One region of the Pseudomonas sp. 4CAES_32.4 genome, then DNA from elsewhere that is predicted to be linked to it. Evidence: predicted binding sites of a transcription regulator. Region 1 holds the regulator's gene; each other region holds the start of a gene.
The links. Region 1 encodes FliA, which starts transcription of late flagellar genes. Its sites were predicted from a motif close to CTAAAGTTTNNNNNNNNNNNGCCGNTAA; they were not measured.
Positions count from the first base shown of each region.

Region 2: AC3Y64_RS27300 (methyl-accepting chemotaxis protein) is a predicted target of FliA. The motif match lies at 1,342-1,369, and genes of this name have one in related genera.
Region 3: AC3Y64_RS02305 (methyl-accepting chemotaxis protein) is a predicted target of FliA. The motif match lies at 1,319-1,346, and genes of this name have one in related genera.
Region 4: AC3Y64_RS01840 (methyl-accepting chemotaxis protein) is a predicted target of FliA. The motif match lies at 1,262-1,289, and genes of this name have one in related genera.

Region 1 covers NZ_CM176882.1:1,739,480-1,741,679, forward strand. The annotation lists gene flhF (flagellar biosynthesis GTPase FlhF) at 1-44, shown strand, start outside; gene fleN (flagellar synthesis regulator FleN) at 161-991, shown strand; gene fliA (RNA polymerase sigma factor FliA) at 988-1,728, shown strand; gene AC3Y64_RS07865 (chemotaxis response regulator CheY) at 1,895-2,200, shown strand, end outside.
Region 2 covers NZ_CM176882.1:6,034,688-6,036,887, forward strand. The annotation lists gene AC3Y64_RS27300 (methyl-accepting chemotaxis protein) at 1-1,235, opposite strand, end outside; gene AC3Y64_RS27305 (LysR substrate-binding domain-containing protein) at 1,420-2,200, opposite strand, start outside.
Region 3 covers NZ_CM176882.1:514,692-516,891, forward strand. The annotation lists gene AC3Y64_RS02305 (methyl-accepting chemotaxis protein) at 1-1,262, opposite strand, end outside; gene AC3Y64_RS02310 (hypothetical protein) at 1,540-1,770, shown strand; gene AC3Y64_RS02315 (cell division protein ZapA) at 1,767-2,069, shown strand; gene AC3Y64_RS02320 (methyl-accepting chemotaxis protein) at 2,169-2,200, shown strand, end outside.
Region 4 covers NZ_CM176882.1:412,240-414,439, reverse strand. The annotation lists gene AC3Y64_RS01855 (formimidoylglutamate deiminase) at 1-108, shown strand, start outside; gene AC3Y64_RS01850 (lipocalin family protein) at 229-798, opposite strand; gene AC3Y64_RS01845 (hypothetical protein) at 829-1,083, opposite strand; gene AC3Y64_RS01840 (methyl-accepting chemotaxis protein) at 1,364-2,200, shown strand, end outside.

The DNA.
Region 1 (2,200 bases):
TGTTCGCTGATATCTATCACAGCCCGACCAAGCAGGTAGGCTGAGGTATTCATGAACAGTTTTTGTACCTACATCGATGGTCTGCCATGCATTGTTCCGGTTGTGAACGCGCAGCCAGTAATGTGGCCTCCGTCTATGCAAGACAAGGTAAAGAAATAACATGGGCAGCATGCATCCCGTACAGGTGATCGCGGTGACCGGCGGCAAAGGTGGCGTCGGCAAGACTAACGTGTCAGTGAACTTGTCCCTGGCGCTGGCAGAGCTTGGCCGTCGGGTCATGCTGCTGGACGCGGATCTGGGGCTGGCGAACGTCGACGTTCTGCTGGGGCTAACCCCGAAACGCACACTGGCTGACGTCATCGAAGGCCGTTGCGAATTGCGCGACGTGCTGTTGCAGGGGCCGGGCGGTATCCGCATCGTGCCGGCTGCTTCCGGCACCCAGAGCATGGTCCACCTGAGCCCGGCGCAACACGCCGGTCTGATTCAGGCGTTCAGCGACATCGGCGACAATCTCGACGTACTGGTGATCGACACCGCTGCGGGTATTGGTGACTCGGTAGTCAGTTTTGTGCGCGCAGCGCAGGAAGTGTTGCTGGTGGTCTGCGATGAGCCGACCTCGATCACTGACGCCTACGCGCTGATCAAGCTGCTCAACCGCGATTACGGCATGAACCGCTTCCGCGTCCTCGCCAACATGGCGCAGAGCCCGCAGGAAGGGCGCAACCTGTTCGCCAAGTTGACCAAGGTCACGGATCGCTTCCTCGACGTCGCCCTACAATACGTTGGCGCCGTGCCTTACGACGAAAGCGTGCGTAAAGCGGTGCAGAAGCAGCGTGCAGTCTACGAAGCCTTCCCGCGCTCCAAGTGCGCGCTGGCGTTCAAAGCCATTGCACAGAAGGTCGACACCTGGCCGCTGCCCGCCAACCCGCGCGGCCATCTTGAGTTTTTCGTCGAGCGCCTCGTGCAGCAAACGGCAGGGCCTGTCATATGACCGCTAGCGGTATGAATTACTACAAAAAGTCGGCACGCGATGCTCAATACGAGCTGATCGAGCGTTACGCGCCGCTGGTCAAACGCATTGCCTATCACTTGCTGGCACGGTTGCCGGCGAGCGTGCAGGTCGAAGATCTGATCCAGGCCGGGATGATCGGCCTGCTCGAAGTCTCGACCAAATATGACGCCAGCAAAGGCGCCAGTTTCGAAACGTACGCGGGCATTCGAATCCGCGGCGCGATGCTCGACGAAGTGCGCAAAGGGGATTGGGCGCCACGTTCGGTTCACCGCAATACCCGTATGGTCAGTGACGCAATTCGCTCAATTGAAGCTAAAACCGGCCGTGACGCTAAAGATCACGAGGTTGCAGCCGAACTCCAATTGAGTCTCGACGATTACTACGGGATTTTGAATGACACCTTGGGCAGCCGCCTCTTCAGTTTCGACGACCTGTTGCAGGACGGCGAACACGAAGGGCTGCACGAGGATGGCGCGAGTGCTCATCTTGAGCCGTCACGCGATCTGGAAGATGAACGCTTCCAGGCGGCGCTGGCGGACGCGATTGCCAATTTGCCGGAGCGTGAGCGACTGGTGTTGGCGCTGTACTACGACGAAGAGCTGAACCTCAAGGAAATCGGTGAAGTCCTTGGCGTCAGTGAATCGCGGGTCAGCCAGTTACACAGCCAGTGCGCGGCCCGTTTGCGGGGGCGTTTGGGGGAGTGGCGAGCGCGCTGAAGGCAGTGTGGGGACACTGCGAACGAGGCTGGTGCGGTGATGAACGGCACCGGTCTTGCTCTGTTGTGCTCCAGACAGTCTTCGAGTGCTGCGCCGATTGATTGAAGTGGCGCGTCCAGGTGCTGGGCGCGTTTAAGACTGCTTGGAGGTCGAATTGAACAAAGACATGAAAATCCTCATCGTTGATGACTTCTCAACGATGCGGCGGATCATCAAGAACCTGCTGCGTGATCTTGGGTTCACCAACACCGTCGAGGCTGACGATGGCACTACCGCCATTCCAGTGCTCAACAGCGGAAGCATCGACTTTCTGGTAACGGACTGGAACATGCCGGGCATGACCGGTATCGACCTGCTGCGTCACGTGCGTGCCGATGAAAAACTCAAGCACCTGCCGGTATTGATGGTGACTGCAGAAGCCAAGCGCGAGCAGATCATCGAAGCCGCTCAGGCCGGTGTGAACGGCTACGTA
Region 2 (2,200 bases), 2.0 Mb from region 1:
TGCTGCTCCATGCCTTCGTACGCGCCACCGGACAAACCGGACAGCGCCTGCGCACGGCTGTTGACCTCTTCGGAAGAACGACGGATGTGCTCGACCATCGTCGACAGCGCCTGGCTCATCTGGTTGAACGCGCGGGACAGCTGACCGATTTCGTCGTTGCTCGTCACGTTCAGGCGCACGCTCAGATCACCGGCACCCAAGGCTTCGGCCTGACGCACCAGATCACCCAGCGGTTGCAGCTTGGAACGCAGCAGCCACATCGCCGAACCTACGGCCAACAGCATCGCCAGCAGGCTGCCGATCGCCAGTTGCGTACCGACGCTCCAGGTCACCGCGCGAATCTCGGCCTTCGGCATGCTCGCCACGACCGACCACGGGCCACCGTCGAACGGCACGGCGACGCTGTAGAAATCTTCGGCCTTGTCGCCCCAGAACTGACCTTTGCCCGGCGTCTTCGACAAACCGTTGATCACCGGTATCGCCTGATCCAGCGCCTGCACACCCGCAGGTGGGACCAGCCATTTGTTTTGCTCATCAAGCAGCGCCAGCGAGCCGGTCTGGCCGATGCGGAAGCGCTTGAGGTTGTCGAACTGGGCGTTCTGCGCGTCGGTGTAGTCGAAGCCGACGAACAGCACCGCAATCACCTTGCCGCTGCCATCACGCACCGGGGTGTATTGGGTCATGTACGAACGATCAAACAGCAAGGCGCGGCCGACGTAGCCTTGCCCCGCCATCAACTTGGCGTAGGCCGGGTGCGCGTGATCAAGCAAGGTGCCGATGGCACGGCTGCCATCCTGCTTGGTCAACGAGGTGCTGACCCGCACGAAGTCTTCGCCGCTGCGCACGAACAGTGTGGCGACGCCGGCGGTCATCTGCTTGAACTCGTCGACTTCCTTGAAGTTGTTGTTCAACACTTCGCTGCCCAGGTGCAGGCCCGGGGTCTGGGTCCCGGCGACATTCACCGGCTCATCGGCGTGAATGCTCAGGCCAGCGCTGAAGCGCTTCTCGAACAACCCGCTCAGACGCTGGGTGCTTTCACGCAGCGTGCCGTGGAACGTGCTCAGTTGGTCGGCCAGCAGCCGCGCCTCACTGGCCAAATGTTCTTCACGGGTGGCGAGGTTGGCAGTATCCAGCGAACGCAGGGCGAACACCGTACTGCCGCTGATGACAATCGCCAGTATCACAGCGAGCGCGAGGCCCAGCTGCGAGGCGATCCGAGCGCGAGGTTGAGACATGGACAGCTCCTGGCCGAGCGACGGGATCCTCCTTGATCTCGACTCGGATAATTTTCTAATAATGGGGGTGGATCGTGGATACCGGCACGACGGTTCCACATGCTCATAGTCGGCGGTGAAACCGAATACTTGAGCGCGCAACGTGGGTATGGCGCAAGGCCGCCATTGTGGCGGCTCGAACGTTTCAGCTCAAGCGCGTAACCGCCGGCAGCTCCATGGCGCGAACTTCGCCTTGCAGGAAGTCGCTGAGACGGCGCAAACGTTCACCTCCCGGACGGGTTTTTGGCCACACCAAGTAATAATTCAGTCCGCTGGCGACCGCAGTCGGCCACGGCAGACTCAGCCGACCCTGCGCGACATCCTCGGCCACCATCAGCAGATCGCCCATCGATACGCCGTAACCGCGAGCCGCCGCAATCATGCCCAGTTCCAATGTGTCGAAGACTTGTCCGCCCTTGAGCGAGACCTGATCGGACAAGCCCATGTGCTCCAGCCAACTGCGCCAGTCGCGGCGATCCGGGGTCGGGTGGAGCAGTTCGGTGGAGGCCAGCCGGGCCAGATCCCACGGCTGGTCATTGAGCAGGTTCGGCGCTCCGACCGGTATCAATTCTTCGGGAAACAACAGGCTCGCCTCCCAATCCGGCGGGAAGTGCCCGTCGCTCAACAACACCGCGCAATCGAACGGCTCATCGTTGAAGTCCACCGAATCGACGTCCATCCAGGCGCTGGTCAATTGCACTTCGTTGCCCGGCTGCAAATGACGAAAGCGACTGAGCCGCGCCAGCAGCCAGCGCATGGTCAACGTCGACGGGGCTTTCATGCGCAGGATGTCGTCTTCGGCGCGCAAGGTATTGCAGGCGCGTTCGAGGGCGGCGAAACCTTCGCGAATGCCAGGCAGCAGCAAGCGGGCCGACTCGGTGAGCTGCAAATGGCGACCGCTGCGGTGAAACAGCTTGCAGGCAAAG
Region 3 (2,200 bases), 1.2 Mb from region 1:
TGGGTACGGTGCGCGAGGGCACGAACCTCGTCGGCCACCACGGCAAAACCACGACCGGCCTCACCGGCGCGTGCCGCTTCAATGGCAGCGTTCAGTGCCAACAGGTTGGTTTGATCCGCCAGACCGCGAATCACGTCCAGCACCTTGCCGATGTCGCGGGATTCGTTGGCCAGGTCACCGATCAACGATGCCGTGCTCTGCACGTCGGCGCTCATGCGTTCGATGGCGCTGACCGTTTCCTGCACCAGATCACGACCGTCGCCAGCCGAAGTGGTGGCGTTCTTCGAAGCTTCCGACGTGCTCACGGCGTTGCGCGCGACTTCTTCGACGGCGCTGGTCATTTCATTGACCGCTGTGGCCGCTTGCTCGATTTCGTTGTTCTGCTGGGTCAGGCCGCGAGCGCTTTCGTCGGTGACACTGTTCAGCTCTTCAGCGGCGGAGGCCAGTTGCGTGGCCGAACCGGAAATGCGCTGCAAGGTGTCGCGCAGTTTCGCTTGCATCTTGGCCATGGCCGCGAGCAGGCGTCCGGCTTCGTCGCTGCCGTCGACGTGGATCGGCTGGGTCAGGTTGCCTTCAGCGATGGTTTCCGCAGCGTCCAGTGCTTTGGAGATTGGCTGGGTGATGCTGACCGTCAGCAGCCAGGCGAACAGGAAGGTCAGGCCGGTAGCAATGACCAACAAGGTCACGACCAGATTGAACGACATCGAATATTGATCAGAAGCGCCTTGATCAGTCTCGGCGATCTGCTGGGTGTTGATCTCCAGCAGCCGTGCGAGTGCGGTGTTCACCGCTTCAGAGTTGGCCAGCAAATCGCTGTTGAGCATCTGCCGCAATTCGTCGACCTGATTGTTGCGCGACAGGGTTTTCATGCGGTCTTCAAGCTGACGGTATTGCGCCAGCAACTGCACGTACTGCTCGTAAGCCGCGCGTTCCTGCGGGCCGTCGATCAAAGGTTCGTAGGCGCGTTGGGCGTCGGCGATCTGCCGGTTGCGCATGTCGAACAGGTCCATGGTTTTCTGCTGCACATCCGCTTCGCGGTTGATCAGCAAGCGATAGGACAGCACGCGCAGACGCAGGGTCAGCTGGGTGAACTCATCGAGGGCTTTGATCGACGGCACGCTGGCGGTGGCGATGTCTTCGCCGGCCGCACGGATTTTGCTCATCTGGTTCAGGGCGAAGACGCCGAGGATCAACATCAGGCCGCCGATAAGGGCGAAACCGGTGAACGCCCGAGGGGCGATATTCATATTGCGAAGGGACATGGACTGGATACCGAGAAGGGCCGCATCCATGCGGGCTGAAACTGCTGTTGGATGACTTATCGGTCAGGCCAATGAACTCTTTAGTTCATGTGCGCATTTGTCGCAGCGGCCGTCCGGCGACGAAGTGCAGGAACAAGATCGGTAAATCACAGTCTTTAAAACTCGCGAGAACGGTCGCCCACCAGGAAAATCAAGGCCTTGCGCCGGTTTAACCCTGGCATCTGTGGTGACTTTTCTTTATCGTACGCGCCCTTTGAAAAACGCCTGGAAGATCAAAATGTTGGAAGCATCCCTCAGCCAATTGGAACAGCTCGTCAGCGACCTGGTGCAGCAAAACCAGACCCTCGCACAAACCAACCAGAACCTGTCCACGGAACTGGCTCAGGCCAAGGATGAAAACGAAAGCCTGCAACTGAACCTGATGGAACAGGAAGAGAAGCACGGCGCCACCGCTGCACGCATTCAAGCTCTGGTTGATCGCGTCAATGCAGGTCCGGTCAGCGCATGAACCACCAGACAGCAGGGGTAAAAGTCATCTCCATTCTCGGGGAGGACTATTCGATCAAGGCACCGGCCGGGGAAGAACAGACCCTGCTGGACGCGGCACTGATGCTCAAAGCCGCATTGGCCGACACCAAACGCAAATACCCGACACTGATCGGTGACCGCTTGCTGGTGCTGGCAGCGATGAATCTGTGCTCGCAGCAGATTGAAATGAAGAAGCTGCATCAGGAAGAACTCGACCGTTACCAAGAGCAAGTCAGCGCCACGGTCGACACCATCGCCAAGACCATCAATCAGGGTTGATGGGGTTGCGCACAACCAAAGAATAGATTGTCGATCAGGTTGTATACAATCGGCACGGCTGTTGCATTGCTTCCGCCACTTATTCTTTGGGGGTGCTCCATGCAGTTGTGGCGACGCAGTATTCAATGGCA
Region 4 (2,200 bases), 1.3 Mb from region 1:
CGCGATGTGCTGGTCAACGGCCAGTGGGTGGTGCGCGATGGTCGGCATGCAGGGGAAGAGGACAGTGCGCGCGCATTCACCCAAGTCTTGCGCGACCTTTTAGGCTGACACAAAAAAATGTGGGAGCTAGCCCTGCTAGCGATGAGGGCGTATCAGTCAACAAAATTGTTAACTGACACACCGCAATCGCTAGCAGGGCTAGCTCCCACATTTGATTTACGCCGTTGCTTAATTCGAGGTCTTGGCCATCTGCCGATCCGACGCGCGCCAGATCAATCGCGTCGTGTCATAACCCTGCTGACGCGCCTTGCTCAGCAGCTCTTCACGCACCACCCCGTTGACGGTCGGCGTACGTGACAGCAGCCACATGTACTTGCGGCTCGGGTCGCCGACGATGGCGGTCTTGTAGTCGTCGCTGACGTACAACACCCAGTATTCGCCTTTCGCTACACCCGGAATCAGACGCGAGAACCAGGTATCGAATTCGACCCAGAGCTTGTCGGTCTTGCCCGGCACCTGTGGATAAGCCGTGCCCTTGGCCTCTTCCCATTGCCAATCCGGCGTCAGGCAGCGATTGAGCACCGCGACATTGCCGTCGGGCTTGAGGGTGTAACGGGCTTCGGATTGCGCGCAATTGCGCTGGAAGTACATCGGCAAGCGCGCCAGTTCATACCAGGTCCCCTGATAGCGCTTGAGATTGACGCTGTTGACGGTTTTCGGCGCCAACGGGTCGACGCCGGAACTGGCGCAGCCGGCCAGTACCAGGCCGGCAAAAAGGATCAGCAATAACCGCTTCATTTTTCTTCTCCGTGGGCGCGAAGCCCCGGTTTACTTCAGGCCTTGGCCGGAAAACATCAGCACTTTGTCACCGGCGTACTGCACGCTGATAAAGCTGTTCTTGTCGCCCCAGGTGCAACTGGACATGCCAAGCGCGCCCGAGCAATCGGTCGGTTTGCCGAGCAGAGTCTCGACCTCGGCCTTGGCCATACCGGCGGAGAGCTTGGCGTAGTTTTCCTGATTGACCTTGCTGCATGCGGCCAACAGCACGCAAAACGACAGCAGGGCGAGAGATCGCAGCGACATGGTGTAACTCCTGGAACGAGGGGGGATGGCATGGTGCCAACCAGAAGCTTAGAAGAGAAAACCCTCATCTGGTTCCGTGGGGAAAGGGCTATTTATTAGCCCGCCCGTCCGGCATTTGCCGATAAATCAGACACTTTGTAGGGCTATTGAGCATTTCGTCGTCTTTCGCAAAAGACGCCTAATCTTTGGCGCGCAACGGTCGACATAAAAGCAGCGCAAAGCTCCGACGATGGAAAATTGCCGCCCTTTCTTGACCAGCCCCTTCGCGGTAGCTCATTCGATGACCAGAAACATGAAATTCAGCCACAAGATCTTGTTGGCTGCCGCCCTCGTGGTGGCCGTTGCGTTCGCCTGTTTCATTTTGTTCAACGACTATCGACAGCGCGAAGCCCTGAGCACCAGCACAGAGTCCTCAATGCAGGAACTGGGCAGCCTGACCACCAGCAACATTCAGACGTGGCTCGAAAGCCGCATTCAGTTGCTGCAATCGCTGTCGCAGCAAGTCGCCGTCGACGGTAACGCGCCGGCCAGCCTGAAACGCATCATCGACCTGCCCGCCTACACCGGCAATTTCCAGCTCAGCTACTTCGGCGGCGCTGACGGCGTAATGTTCTCTGTACCGGCCGGCAACCGTGCGCCGGATTACGATCCGCGTGCCCGTGGCTGGTACAAAGCCGCCAACAGTGCACAACAGACCATCGTCACCGAACCGTACATTGCCGCGTCCTCGGGCAAGCTGGTGATCACCGTCGCCACCCCGGTGCAGCGCCAGGGCCAGATGCTCGGCGTCGCCGGTGCCGACATCGACCTGACCAGCGTCAGCGCGATCATCAATTCGCTGAATTTCGGCGGCCACGGCCACGCGTTCATCGTCAGCGCCGACGGCAAGATCCTGATTCACCCGGACAACAAACTGGTGCTCAAGACCCTCGCCGAGGCTTACCCGAACGGCGCGCCGAAAGTCAGCCCGGGCCTGAAAGAAGTCGAGTTCGACGGCAAGACTCAGTTGATCTCCTTCACCCACGTCAACGGTGTGCCGTCGGCGGATTGGTACGTGGCGCTGGTGCTGGACAAAGACACCGCGTTCGCCATGCTCAGCGAGTTCCGCACCTCGGCA